2 regions of the Spirillospora sp. NPDC047279 genome follow, and region 1 is predicted to be linked to the other one. Evidence: riboswitches for the same ligand, from Rfam matches in the RefSeq annotation. Region 1 holds a riboswitch; the other holds the start of a gene.

Region 1 (7,312 bases):
TCGGGGAGCCAGCGCCTCTACAGCTTCCGCGACATCCTGGTCCTCAAGGTCGTCAAGCGGTTGCTCGACACCGGCGTCTCGCTCCAGCAGATCCGCACGGCGGTCACCCATCTGCGCGACCGGGGCGTCAACGACCTGGCCCAGATCACCCTCATGAGCGACGGCGTCAGCGTCTACGAGTGCACCTCGGCCGACGAGGTGGTGGATCTGCTGCAGGGGGGCCAGGGCGTCTTCGGCATCGCCCTGGGGCGGGTCTGGCAGGAGGTCGAGGGCAGCCTCGCGGAGCTGCCGGGGGAACGGGCCGCGGTCGACGTCGATGACGACGACGGCCACCCGCACGACGAGCTGGCGCACCGGCGCCGCCGCCGGACCGGCTAGACCGGGTCCCTCGCCTCAGCCACAGGCGGCCGACCCTGGATGTACGGCTAGATCGCTTCCTTGCGCTGGAGATAGGTGAACGCGGCCCAGCCGGGCAGCACCGGCAGCCAGAGCGTCAGCAGACGGTAGAGCAGCACCGCCGAGGTCGCGGTCTCGGCGGTCAGCCCGGCGAGCGTCAGCGCCAGCGTGAGGGACGCCTCGACGGCACCCAGGCCGCCGGGTGTCGGCGCGGCGGAGCCGACCGCGTTGGCCGTCAGGAACACCACGATCACCGCGGTGAGCGGCAACGTTCCGCCGAACGCGCGGATCGAGGCGTCCAGGCACACCACGAACGCCGCGCTGAGCAGCAGGATGCCGCCCATCCCCATGATCATCTTCTTGGGCGACTGGAGCACGTCCATCAGCCGCGGGACGACGCCGGAGAACATGCTCTTGAGCCGGGTCGTGACGAACCGCCGCACCTTGGGGATCGTCAGCGCGACGCCCGCCAGGATCGCCAGCGTCAGCAGGACGATGACGATCATGCGGGACGGCGCGAGGTCCTTGGTGGCGTTGTTGGTCGACCCGGTGATGAAGCCGAACATGATCAGCAGCAGGATGTGCGTGACCATGCCCATCAGCTGCGACGCGCCCACGCTGGCCACCGCGGGCCCGGGCCGCACGCCGGACCGCTGGAGGTAACGGGTGTTGAGGGCCACGCCCGCCACGGCGGCGGGGGCGACGAGCTTGACGAACGACGCGGCGAGCTGGACCAGGACCGTGCGCCACAGCGGCAGCCGTTCGGGCACGAAGCCGATCAGCATCCAGGCGGCGGCCACGTAGGTGACGGCCGCGGCGGCCAGGCCGATCCCGGCCCACCACCATTCGGCCGAGGACGCCAGCTTGACCAGGTCGACGCTGCTGAGCTGCGGGAAGATGATGTAGGCCGCGAACGTCAGCGCCACGATGCTGACGATCGTGCGGGGGCGGAAACGCTCCAGCCTGATCGGCGGCGCCTCGCTCTCGGGCTCCAGGCGCAGGATCTGCTCGCGGATGCGGGTCAGCAGGTCCTTCTCGTGCCGGAGCGCGGTGCGGGTGTTGCGGGTGAGGGCCACCCGCTGCAACATCGGCACCACGGCGGCGAGCGTGCTCTTGCCGAGGACGGGGGAGGCGGTCGCCACGGCGCGTTCCGCGCTCGTGCGCAGCGCCAGGGTGGCCAGCAGCTGGGCCAGGTCCAGGCGCAGCGCCAGGTCGCCGGCGGCGGTCTCGCCGGCGCGCAGGTCGGTCAGGTGGGCCCGGCCGTCGTCGGAGACCAGGACGGCCTCGGCCTCCAGCCGGCGGTGGGCGAGCCGGCCCGCCTGGAGGCGCTGGAACTGCCGCCAGACGTCGGTCAGCAGGTCGTCGGTGATCTCGTCGTCCGGCAGGGCCTCCAGCCGGCGGCCGGGGACGTGCTCGTAGGCCAGCAGGGCCGCCTCGGTGCCGACCTCGGCGGTGCCCATGAGGCGCGGGGTGCGGGCGCCCGCCGCGTGCACCGCGTACGCCATCAGCGACTCCTGCTCCAGCGAGCGGCGCAGCGAGCGCAGCGCCCGGCGCGGCGTCGCGGACCGGAGCCGGAGCAGCCGCCACACCCGGTAGAGCAGGCCGGCGGTCTGCTGGTCGCGGTCGAGCACGTTGACGCGCAGCTGCCAGTCGCCGGTGGGCAGCGGGTGTCCCGACTCGTGCTCCACCGCCACGTCGTACGCGCGGGGCTCGTCGGCCGCGTTCTCCACCCGGCGGGCGCGCAGGGGGGTGAACCCGAGGCGGCCCAATCCGGCCATGACCGCGGATCCGGCCGGCCGCGGGTTGGGCGTGCCGACCGCGTAGAGCGTTCCGTAGCCGATGGTGCGGCCGAGGAAGTAGGTGGCCGCCAGCGCCGCCACCGAGGCGTACGAGGCGGTCAGGCCGGTCAGCGCGGCAAGGCCGATCATCGTCCAGGTGACGGCCTGCCAGCGGGCCCGGCCGGCCATGCCGACCGCCGTCACGAACGCGATCACCGGGGTGATGTCGGTGTGGACGGGGGCGGTGTCGGTACCGCCCCAGATGAGGGAGTCGAGCACGCCGCCCGGAGCCGCGGGCACCACCCAGTCGTCCAGGACGATGGTGAGGCCGAACGCGATCACCGCGGCCAGCAGGGCGATGGCGACCCGCACGCCGTCCTTGTGGAACAGGCGTTCGATCGCGAACGCCACCGGGACGGCCAGCACGCCGAAGCTGGAGACCAGCGTGGCCAGCGTCAGCAGGAACCTGGGCGCGTGCGCGGTGCCCTCGACGATGTCGGTCTGGATGCCGTGCGTGGTGCCCTTGGCGATGGACACCAGCAGCAGGACCGCCGCCAGGCCCAGGATCGCGCCGACGAACCGGAACGCGTCGGCCGGGCGCCGGATGCGGTCGGGGCGCGGCGGCTCGTCGACGGGCACGCCGAGGCCGGCGCCGAGCCTGGGCTCGGGCGCCTCGCTCCGGATCTCGGGAGCGCCTTCCGTGGTGTCGTGCGTCACACCTTGAGACATGCCGCACCGCCGTCCGAACCTGTCACCGCGATCAGCGTCCCAGACGACGCGCCGCCGCGTCGAGCGGGGCCCGGCAACTCGCCCCGCGCGGCCTCACCCGACATTCGTGCCCTTCTCCGCCCCTGGCCCCCGCTCCGTGAGCTGTGAATATCGTACTTGGGCCGCTCCCGCGGGCCGATCATGGGCCCCGCCCCGGGCGGGGCGCCGCGATCGTTTCCGGCGTCCTTTGGATAGAGTTCCCAGTGGACATGCCGTCGACCCTGTGCGGGAGAGACTCCACGCCGCCAGCGTGGAGCGCCGAAGGGGCAACCCTCCCCGGAACCTCTCAGGCAAAAGGACCGCTGGGCGAGGCACCTCTGGAAAGCAGGCGCCGTCTCCTCGAAACGGGGGAGGGGCCTCACCGAAGGGGAAATCCCGTTCCGCGCGGGCGAATCTCTCAGGTGCCCATGACAGAGGGGGAGACAAGCCATCGGCCCAGCGGGGCCGCTGGTGGCCCTGAGCGACCGCAGCAGCCCAGGAGGCTCCCCAATGACCGCCCAGTTCTTCGCACCGGTGGCCTCACCGCAACATCCGCGGACCACGTTCGCCGACCGGCACATCGGCCCGTCCCCCGACGACCAGGCCCGCATGCTGGCGGCGATCGGCTACTCGAGCGCCGACGCCCTGATCGACGACGCGGTGCCCGCGGCGATCCGTACCGGCCGCCCCCTCGACCTGCCCGCCGGGCTGAGCGAGCCGCAGGCGCTGGCCCGGCTGCGCGAGCTGGCCGACCGCAACACCGTGGTCCGGTCCATGATCGGGCTCGGCTACCACGGCACCCACACTCCCGGCGTGATCCTGCGCAACGTCCTGGAGAACCCCGGCTGGTACACCGCCTACACGCCCTACCAGCCCGAGATCTCCCAGGGGCGCCTGGAGGCGCTCCTCAACTTCCAGACGGTCGTGAGCGATCTCACGGGGCTGCCGGTGGCCAACGCCTCGCTGCTGGACGAGGGCACCGCCGCCGCCGAGGCGATGGCGCTGGCCCACCGGGTGTCCAAGCGCAAGGACCCCGGCGCGTTCCTGGTCGACGCCGACGCGCTGCCGCAGACCATCGAGGTCATCCGCACCCGCGCCGTCCCGCTGGGCATCGAGGTCGTGACCGCCGACCTGTCCGGCGGCCTGCCCGAGGGCGACTTCTTCGGCGTCCTGCTCCAGTACCCGGGCGCCTCCGGGGCGGTGCGCGACCTGGCGCCGGTCACCGCGGCGGCGCACGAGCGCGGCGCCCAGGTGGTCGTCGCCGCCGACCTGCTCGCGCTGACCCTGCTGCGGCCGCCGGGCGAGTCCGGCGCCGACATCGTCGTGGGGTCGGCCCAGCGGTTCGGCGTCCCGTACGGCTTCGGCGGCCCGCACGCCGGCTACATGGCCGTGGCCGAGGGCATCCAGCGGCAGCTTCCCGGCCGCCTGGTGGGCGTGTCGGTCGACGCCGACGGCGCCACCGCCTACCGGCTCGCGCTCCAGACCCGCGAGCAGCACATCCGCCGCGAGAAGGCCACCAGCAACATCTGCACCGCCCAGGTGCTCCTGGCCGTCATGGCGAGCATGTACGCGGTCTACCACGGCCCCGAGGGCCTCGCCGCGATCGCCGGGCGCGCCCACCGGCACGCCACCGAGATCGCCGAGGGCCTGCGCGCCGGCGGCGTCGAGGTCGTGCACGGGACGTTCTTCGACACCGTGCTGGCCCGCGTCCCGGGACGGGCGCGCGACGTCCTCGCCAAGGCCCTGGACAACGGCCGCAACCTGCGGCTGGTCGACGCCGACCACCTGGCGATCGCCTGCGACGAGACCACCGGGGACGACGACGTCGCCGCGGTGCTGGCCTCGTTCGGCCTCGACGGGGCACCGCCCGAGCCGTCCGGCGAGGCGATCCCCGCGGAGCTGCGCCGCGAGAGCCCCTACCTGACCCACCCGGTCTTCCACGCGCACCGCTCCGAGACCGCGATGTTGCGCTACCTGCGCCGGCTCCAGGACAAGGACATCGCGCTCGACCGGTCGATGATCCCGCTCGGCTCCTGCACGATGAAGCTGAACGCGACGACCGAGATGGAGCCGGTCACCTGGCCGGAGTTCGCCGACATCCACCCGTTCGCGCCGGTCGAGCAGGCCCAGGGCTACGTCGAGCTGATCGGCGAGCTGGAGGGGTGGCTGTCGGAGATCACCGGGTACGCCCGGGTGTCGGTCCAGCCCAACGCCGGCTCCCAGGGCGAGCTGGCCGGGCTCCTGGCCATCCGCGGCTACCACGCCTCCCGCGGCGACGAGTCCCGCACGATCTGCCTCATCCCGTCCTCCGCGCACGGCACCAACGCCGCCAGCGCCGTGATGGCCGGCATGAAGGTCGTCGTGGTCAAGTGCGACGACCAGGGCAACATCGATCTCGACGACCTGCACGCCAAGATCGACAAGCACCGTGCGCAGCTGGCCGCGATCATGGTCACCTACCCGTCCACGCACGGCGTGTTCGAGGAGACCATCGCCGACGTGTGCAAGTCCGTGCACGACGCGGGCGGCCAGGTCTACGTCGACGGCGCCAACCTCAACGCGCTGGTCGGGCTGGCCCGGCCGGGCGAGTTCGGCTCCGACGTCTCGCACCTCAACCTGCACAAGACGTTCTGCATCCCGCACGGCGGCGGCGGTCCCGGCGTGGGCCCGGTCGGCGTCCGCGAGCACCTGGCGCCGTTCCTGCCGAGCCACCCGCTGCGTCCCGAGGCCGGACCGCGGGAGACCGGCGTCGGGCCGATCTCGGCGGCACCGTGGGGTTCGGCGGGCATCCTGCCGATCTCGTGGGCCTACATCGCGATGATGGGCGCGGACGGCCTGCGCGAGGCCACCGAGAGCGCCATCATCGGCGCCAACTACCTGGCCGCCCGGCTGGCCCCGCACTTCCCGGTGCTCTACGCCGGGCGCAACGGGCTGGTCGCGCACGAGTGCATCATCGACCTGCGCAAGATCACCAAGGACACCGGGATCACCGCCGAGGACGTGGCCAAGCGGCTCATCGACTACGGCTTCCACGCGCCGACCCTGTCGTTCCCGGTCGCCGGCACCCTGATGATCGAGCCGACCGAGAGCGAGGACCTCGCCGAGCTCGACCGGTTCGCCGACGCGATGGTGGCGATCCGGCGCGAGATCGAGCGGGTGGCCGACGGCGGCCACGACCGCGACGACAACCCGCTCAAGAACGCCCCGCACACCGCCGCCAGCCTGATCACCGAGGACTGGAAGCACCCCTACGCCCGCGAGGAGGCCGCCTACCCGGTGCCCTCCCTGCGGGAGGGCAAGTACTGGTCACCGGTGCGCCGCATCGACCAGGCCTACGGCGACCGCAACCTGGTGTGCTCGTGCCCGCCGCCGGAGGCGTTCGAGGACTGAGCGGCCACCCGGGTCCGGCCGCGGCAGTGATCGTTCTTGGCCGGATCCGGGTGTCGTCCCGGGACGGGGAGGGCCCCCGCTCGATAGGGTCGGGGGCACCTACTCGACCCCCAGAAGGCTGCCGCATGAGCAAGACGCCAGACGACCCGGCCCGCCTGTGCGACGAGGCCCGGCGGCTCGCCGAGAACGGTGAGGCCGACCGGGCCGCCCGGCTGTTCGAGCAGGTGCTCGCGCTGGGCGACACCCCGGCCCGCGCCCAGGCCGCGCTCGGCCTCGCCGTCGTCCTCGACGACGCCGGCGACGTCGCGGCGGCCCGTGAGGCCGACCGCACCGCCATCAGCACCGAGGACCCCGAATACGGTCCGCGCGCCGCCTACCACCTGGCGCTGACCCACGAACGCGCCGGCGAATACCAGGAGGCGGGCCCGGCCTGGCAGGTCGTGGTCGACTTCGGCAACGCCGCCTACCTGCCGCCCGCGCTGCTCGCGCTGGGCCGCCTGGCCGACGACGCGGGCGACTTCGACGCCGCCCGGGGCCGCTGGGAGGAGGCGATCGCGACCGGCGACCCCGAGTACGGCCCGGTCGCCGCCCACGACCTCGCCCAGCGGCTGCTCGAACGCGGCGAGCCCGCCCGCGCCCAGCGCGTCCTCACCGCGGGCCTGAGGCTCATCGACCGCGAGACCGCCCCGTACGCCTACGCGCGGCTCGCGGTCTCGCTCGGCATCTCCTACCTCGACCAGGCCATCGGGGCGTTCGGCGCCGCGCTCGGCGACGGCGACGCCGCGGCCGACGCCGAGGTCGGCCCGCTCGCCACCGAGCTGCTGGCCCGCACGCTCCCGCTGCGCGGCCGCGGCGAAGAGGCGCGCGAGGTCTGGCGCCGGGGCCTGTCCGATCCCGGCGTCTCGGGCCAGGTGCGGGCCCGGCTGCGGCGCGACTTCGGCGACGAGGACGGTGACCCCGCCGACCTGTGGTGGGAGCCGGTGGTGGAGTCGGCGGTCGCC
Region 2 (7,312 bases), on a different contig from region 1:
GAACCGGGTGCCCGGCGGCGACGTCAACCCCTACCTCGCGGTCGCGGGCCTCGTCGCCGCCGGGCTGCGCGGCATCGACGACGAGCTGCCGCTGGAGGAGCCCTGCACCGGCAACGCCTACGCCACCGACGCCCCCACGGTCGTCGGGACGCTGCGCGAGGCGGCGGCCGACTGGGGCCGCAGCGAGCTCGCCGAGCGGGCCTTCGGCGCGGAGGTCGTGGCGCACTACGCCAACTACGCCCGGGTCGAGCTGGAGGCCTACGACCGGGCGATCACCGACTGGGAGCTGCGCCGCGGCTTCGAGCGCCTGTGAACGAACGCCGGCCCGGGGGGACCATGGACTTCGATGTGATCAATCCGGCGACCGGGAAGGTCGTCGAGACCGTCACGCTGGCGTCCGCCGAGGAGACCGACGCCGCGGTGGAACGTGCCCGGCGGGCGTACGGGACCTGGCGGAACGTGGCCCCCGGCGACCGGGCCCGCCTGCTGCGCGCGTTCGCCGCGGCCGTCGACGCCCATGTCGGGGAGCTCGCCGCCCTGGAGGTCGCCAACGCGGGCCACCCCGTCGGCCAGGCCCGCTGGGAGGCGGGCAACGTCCGCGACGTCCTCTCCTACTACGCGGCGGCGCCGGAACGGCAGTTCGGGCGGCAGATCCCGGTGCCCGGCGGGCTGGACGTCACGTTCGCCGAGCCGCTCGGCGTGGTCGCGGTGATCGTGCCGTGGAACTTCCCGATGCCGATCCTCGCCTGGGGCGCGGCCCCCGCCCTCGCCGCCGGCAACGCCGTGATCGTCAAGCCGGCCGAGCTCACCCCGCTCACCGCCCGCCGCATCGGCGAGCTGGCCCTCGACGCCGGGATCCCCGAGGGCGTCCTCCAGATCCTGCCCGGCGCCGGCCCGGTCGCCGGCGCCCGGCTGGTCGAGCACCCGGACGTCGCGAAGATCGTCTTCACCGGCTCCACCCGGGTCGGCAAGGAGATCATGTCCGCGGCCGGGTCGCGGGTGAAGCGGGTGACGCTGGAGCTCGGCGGCAAGAACGCCAACATCGTCTTCGCCGACGCCGACCTGGAGAGGGCGGCCGCGACCGCCCCGTACGCCGTCTTCGACAACGCCGGCCAGGACTGCTGCGCCCGGTCCCGCCTCCTGGTCCAGCGCGAGGTCCACGACCGTTTCCTGGAGCTCCTCGAACCCGCCGTCGCGGGCGTGGTCGTCGGCGACCCCGCCGACCCGGCGACCGAGATGGGCCCGCTGATCAGCGCCGCCCACCGGGCCAGGGTCGCCTCCTACGTCCCGGACGAGGTGGCGTTCCGCGGCTCGGCCCCGGACGGCCCCGGCTTCTACTTCCCGCCGACCGTCCTCGCCGGGCCGGGCGTCACCGATCTCCCCGCCTGGCACGACGAGGTCTTCGGCCCGGTCGTCACCGTCGCCCCGTTCGACGACGAGGCGGACGCCGTCCGGCTGGCCAACGACACCCCCTACGGGCTCGCGGGCTCGATCTGGACCCGCGACCTCGGCCGCGGCATCCGCATGGCCCGCGCCGTCGAGGCCGGCAACCTCTCGGTCAACTCCCACTCCGCCGTGCGCTTCTGGACCCCGTTCGGCGGGTTCAAGCGGTCCGGGCTGGGCCGCGAGCTGGGGCCGGACGCGCTGGACGCCTTCACCGAGACCAAGAACGTCTTCATCGCCACCGACTGAGGAGAGAACGTGCAGCGCTTGCAGGACCGGGTCGCCGTCGTCACCGGCGGGGCCAGCGGCATCGGCCTGGCCACCGCCCGGCGGTTCGCCGCCGAGGGCGCCCGGGTCGTCGTCGCCGACCTCGACGAGCCCGCGGGCAAGGCCGCCGCCGAGGCGGTGGGCGGCCTCTTCGTCAAGGCGGACGTCACGTCCGAGGACGAGGTGAAGGCGCTCTACCGGGCCGCCCACGAGGCGTACGGCCGCGTCGACATCGCGTTCAACAACGCCGGGATCTCCCCGCCGGACGACGCCTCGATCCTGGACACCGGGCTGGACGCCTGGCGGCGCGTCCAGGACGTCAACCTGACCAGCGTCTACCTGTGCTGCAAGCACGTGATCCCCTACATGCGCGAGCAGGGCAGGGGCTCGATCATCAACACCGCCTCGTTCGTCGCGGTCATGGGCGCCGCCACGTCCCAGATCTCCTACACCGCCTCCAAGGGCGGCGTCCTGGCCCTGTCGCGCGAGCTGGGCGTGCAGTTCGCCCGCGAGGGCATCCGGGTCAACGCCCTGTGCCCCGGCCCCGTCGACACCCCGCTCCTGCGGGAGCTCTTCGCCAAGGACCCCGAACGCGCCGCCCGCCGCCTCGTCCACGTCCCCCTGGGCCGGTTCGCCGACGCCACCGAGATCGCCGCCGCCGTCGCCTTCCTGGCCTCGGACGACGCCTCGTTCATCACCGCCGCGGAGTTCCTGGTGGACGGCGGGATCTCGGGCGCCTACGTGACCCCCGTCTAGGCCCTCGCGGGCGGTGGTAAAGGGGGGAAAGGCGCTGCTAGCCTTGCTCGAAAGCCGATGATCCCGCGCGGGAGAGTGCCCTGGCAGCCGGCCAGGGACGCCGAAGGAGCAAATCCTCCCCGGAACCTCTCAGGCCCACGGACCGCGCGGACCAGGCGACCTCTGGAAAGCGGGGACCAAGAGTCCCCCGCCGAAGGTGAAAGCCCCTCGGGGTGAAGCTCTCAGGCGCCGATGACAGAGGGGGAGGCACCGACGACGCCCGGTGCGCGGGTGGGACGATCGAGATCACGCGCGCCCGCGAACAAGGAGCCGACCCATGCCCGCCAAGAAGACGCCGCTGTACGACGTCCACGAGGAGCTCGGGGCCAACCTCGTCGACTTCGCCGGCTACCTGATGCCACTGCGGTACGCCAGTGAGACGGCCGAGCACGCCGCGGTGCGCGGCGGCGCGGGCCTCTTCGACCTCTCGCACATGGGCGAGATCTTCCTGCACGGCCCCCAGGCGGGCGCCGCCCTCGACCACGCGCTGGTCGGCAACCTGTCCCCGATGAAGGTCGGCAAGGCGCGCTACACGATGATCACCGCCCCGGACGGCGGGGTGCTGGACGACCTGATCGTCTACCGGCTGGCCGACGAGACCTGGATGGTCGTCGCCAACGCGGCCAACGTGGCCGTCGTCCGCGACGCCCTGACCGAGCGGGCCGCCGGCTTCGAGGCACGGGTGAACGACCTGTCCGACGCGTACGCGCTGATCGCCCTCCAGGGGCCGCGGGCCCAGGAGATCCTGGCCGCGTTCACCGACGCGCCGCTGCCGGATCTGAAGTACTACGCGATCTTCGCCTCGAAGGTCGCCGGGGTGGACGCCCTGCTGGCGCGGACCGGCTACACCGGCGAGGACGGCTTCGAGCTCTTCGTCGACGCCGGTGACGCGGTGGCGGTGTGGAAGGCCCTGGCCGCGGTCGAGGGCGTGGTGCCGTGCGGCCTGTCGTCCCGCGACACCCTGCGGCTCGAGGCGGGCATGCCGCTGTACGGGAACGAGCTGACCGCCGAGACGTCCCCCTACGAGGCGGGCCTCGGCCGCGTCGTCAAGCTGGACAAGCCCGGCGACTTCGTCGGCAAGGCCGCCCTCGCGGCCCAGGCCCAGACGCCGCCCGGCCGCACCCTCGTGGGACTGGTCGCCCGCGGCCGCCGGGCGCCCCGCAAGGGCTACACGGTCGTCACGTCGGACGGCACGCCGTGCGGCGTCGTGACGAGCGGCGCTCCGTCGCCCACACTGGGCAGGCCGATCGCCATGGCGTACGTCGACAGCGGCGTCACGGAGACCGAGCTCGCGGTGGACGTCCGCGGGCGGCAGGAACCTGTCGACGTCGTCAGCCTGCCGTTCTACAAGCGTTCCTGACACCTTTCGACCGAGATCCGAGAAGAGAGAGAAACGATCGTGAGCGTTCCGGAGCAGCTCCGTTACAGCGAAGAGCACGAATGGGTGTCCGGCCTGGACGGGGAGGGAGGCATCGTCACGGTCGGGATCACCCAGCACGCCGCCGACGCCCTCGGCGAGATCGTCTACCTGGAGCTGACCTCCAGCGAGGGAGACACCGTCGAGGCGGGCGAGACCTGCGGCGAGGTCGAGTCGACCAAGTCGGTCAGCGACCTGTACTCGCCGGTCAACGGCGAGATCACCGCGATCAACGCCGCGGTGATCGACGAGCCCAAGGTCATCAACGACGACCCGTACGGTGAGGGCTGGATCTTCAAGGTCCGCGTCAGCGACGAGCCGGGCGACCTGCTCGACGCCGAGGCCTACACCAAGCTGATCGAGGAGAGCTAAGTATGACCACCCTGTACGACTCGCTGGCATCGGCGGACCCCGAGGTCGCCGAGGCGGTCGCCCAGGAGCTGAACCGGCAGCAGTCGACCCTCGAGATGATCGCGTCCGAGAACTTCGCGCCCGTCTCGGTCCTGGAGGCCCAGGGGTCGGTCCTCACCAACAAGTACGCCGAGGGCTACCCGGGCAAGCGTTACTACGGCGGCTGCGAGTACGTCGACGTCACCGAGCAGCTGGCCATCGACCGCGCCAAGGCGCTGTTCGGCGCCGAGCACGCCAACGTCCAGCCGCACAGCGGGGCGCAGGCCAACACCGCGGTCTACTTCGCGCTGCTCAAGCACGGTGACACGATCCTGGGCCTCGACCTGGCGCACGGCGGGCACCTGACCCACGGCATGCGGCTCAACTACTCGGGCAAGACGCTCAACGTGGTGCCCTACCACGTACGCGGCGAGGACGGCCTGGTCGACATGGACGAGGTCGCGTCCCTGGCCGCCGAGCACCGGCCCAAGATGATCGTCGCCGGCTGGTCGGCCTACCCGCGGCAGCTCGACTTCGCCGCGTTCCGCGAGATCGCCGACTCGGTCGGCGCCCTCCTGATGGTCGACATGGCCCACTTCGCCGGCCTGGTCGCCGCGGGCCTGCACCCGTCGCCCGTCCCGTACGCCGACATCGTGACCACCACCACGCACAAGACGCTCGGCGGTCCGCGCGGCGGCCTGATCCTCGCCCGCGAGGAGTACGGCAAGAAGATCAACTCCGCGGTCTTCCCCGGCATGCAGGGCGGCCCGCTGGAGCACGTGATCGCGGCCAAGGCGGTGGCGCTCAAGGTCGCCGCGTCCGACGAGTTCAAGGTCCGCCAGCAGCGCACCGTCGAGGGCGCGCGGATCCTCGCCGAGCGCCTGCTCGCCGAGGACACCGCCAAGGCGGGCGTCAAGGTCCTCACCGGCGGCACCGACGTTCACCTGGTCCTGGTCGACCTGGTGGACTCCGAGCTGACCGGCCGCGACGCCGAGGACCGGCTGCACGACATCGGCATCACGGTCAACCGCAACGCGGTGCCCAACGACCCGCGTCCGCCGATGGTCACCTCCGGCCTGCGCATCGGCACGCCCGCGCTGGCCACCCGGGGCTTCGGCGCCGACGACTTCCGCGAGGTCGCGGACGTCATCGCGCTCGCCCTCCAGCCGTCCTTCGACGCCGCGGCCCTCTCGGCCCGGGTCAAGGCCCTGGCCGACAAGCACCCCCTGTACCCCAACCTGTAGTCCGTGGCTCCCCGCCGGGTCTCCGGCGGGGAGCGGCTACAACGAGGTAGCACCCATGGCGATCAGCGTCTTCGACCTCTTCAAGGTCGGTATCGGCCCCTCCTCCTCCCACACCGGCGGCCCGATGGCCGCCGCCCACCGCTTCGCCCGCGGCCTCGACCGCGACGGCGTCCTGGAGAAGGCGGCCACCGTCCAGGTGGTCCTCTACGGCTCCCTGGGCCTCACCGGCAAGGGCCACGGCAGCGACAAGGCCGTCATGCTCGGCCTGGAGGGCGACAAGCCCGAGCTCGTCGACGTCGACACCGCCGACACCCGCGTCGCCGCGATCCGCGAGTCCGGGACGCTCACCCTCTTCAAGCACCACGCCGTCCCGTTCGTCGTCAACGAGCACCTCGTGTTCGAACGCAAGAAGTCGCTCCCCGGCCACCCCAACGGCATGCGCTTCACCGCGTTCTCCCACGACGGCACCGAGCTCCGTTCCAAGGTCTACTACTCCGTCGGCGGCGGCTTCATCGTCGACGAGAACGCCACCGGCGCCGACCGCATCAAGCCCGACGACACCGTCCTCCCCCACCCCTTCGACACCGCCGCCGAGCTCCTCCAACGGTGCCACGACACCGGCCTGTCCATCCCGGCCCTCATGCTGGAGAACGAGAAGGCCTTCGGCCGCACCGAGACCGAGATCAAGCGGGACCTCATCCACCTCTGGCACGTCATGCAGGACTGCGTCATCCGCGGCTGCTCCCGCGAGGGCCTCCTCCCCGGCGGCCTCAAGGTCCGCCGCCGCGCACCCCAGCTGCACCGCCAGCTCACCTGCGAGGAGCCCTCCGACCCCCTGCACGCGATGGACTGGGTCACCCTCTTCGCCCTCGCCGTCAACGAGGAGAACGCCGCCGGAGGCCGCATCGTCACGGCCCCCACCAACGGCGCCGCCGGCATCGTCCCCGCCGTCCTGCACTACTACGCCAAGTTCGTCCCCGGCGCCTCCGACGAGGGAGCCGTCCGCTTCCTCCTCACCGCCGCCGCGATCGGCGTCCTCTTCAAGCAGAACGCCTCGATCTCCGGCGCCGAGGTCGGCTGCCAGGGCGAGGTGGGCTCCGCCTGCTCCATGGCCGCCGCCGGCCTCACCGAGGTCATGGGCGGCACCCCCGAGCAGGTGGAGAACGCCGCCGAGATCGCCATCGAGCACAACCTGGGCCTCACCTGCGACCCCATCGGCGGCCTCGTCCAGATCCCCTGCATCGAGCGCAACGCCATCGGCGCCACCAAGTCCATCAGCGCCACCCGCATGGCCCTCCGAGGCGACGGCCGCCACTTCGTCAGTCTCGACAAGGCCATCAAGACCATGCGCGACACCGGTCGAGACATGCTCGACAAGTACAAGGAAACAAGCCGAGGCGGCCTAGCCGTCAACGTGATCGAATGCTGATCATCAAGGCCCTCCGCTAGAGCTCCGGACCCTCCACCTGGGGCTCCCGGCCCAGACCCAAGCTGTGGGCAAGCCCCCAGACCCCCACCCCTTCAGTACTGCGTCCCCTCAGAACCCGACCAAGCCGCCGTTCTCCGAGGCGCATCCGCTCTCTATGACAAGGGAGACGAGACCGTCTCTATGACAAGGGAGACGAGACCGTGACGAGCGGCATCCCCCGGAAGATCGGGTTCTATGCGCTCCAGGCCGAGGGCATGCGAAAGGTCGCGGTCTACCACTGGACCGATGAGGGAATCGCGCTCGAGATCCTCGACGAGAGGTGGGAAC

Evidence for each region. A riboswitch is a leader RNA that binds a small molecule or an ion and turns the genes downstream of it on or off. The one in region 1 is predicted to bind glycine.
Region 2: it holds a riboswitch for glycine, as region 1 does, so the genes downstream of both, gcvT (glycine cleavage system aminomethyltransferase GcvT) here and gcvP (aminomethyl-transferring glycine dehydrogenase) in region 1, are expected to answer to the same signal.

What each region holds. Positions count from the first base shown of each region.
Region 1 is NZ_JBEYUA010000022.1:98,529-105,840, forward strand. Features, by position in the region: gene ABZ810_RS40460 (MerR family transcriptional regulator) at 1-378, shown strand, start outside; gene ABZ810_RS40465 (lysylphosphatidylglycerol synthase transmembrane domain-containing protein) at 426-2,903, opposite strand; glycine riboswitch at 3,159-3,254, shown strand; glycine riboswitch at 3,255-3,365, shown strand; gene gcvP (aminomethyl-transferring glycine dehydrogenase) at 3,432-6,311, shown strand; gene ABZ810_RS40475 (tetratricopeptide repeat protein) at 6,437-7,312, shown strand, end outside.
Region 2 is NZ_JBEYUA010000003.1:410,539-417,850, reverse strand. Features, by position in the region: gene ABZ810_RS09160 (glutamine synthetase family protein) at 1-313, shown strand, start outside; gene ABZ810_RS09155 (aldehyde dehydrogenase family protein) at 337-1,692, shown strand; gene ABZ810_RS09150 (3-oxoacyl-ACP reductase) at 1,702-2,466, shown strand; glycine riboswitch at 2,525-2,621, shown strand; gene gcvT (glycine cleavage system aminomethyltransferase GcvT) at 2,783-3,865, shown strand; gene gcvH (glycine cleavage system protein GcvH) at 3,905-4,294, shown strand; gene glyA (serine hydroxymethyltransferase) at 4,297-5,556, shown strand; gene ABZ810_RS09130 (L-serine ammonia-lyase) at 5,612-6,985, shown strand; gene ABZ810_RS09125 (hypothetical protein) at 7,186-7,312, shown strand, end outside.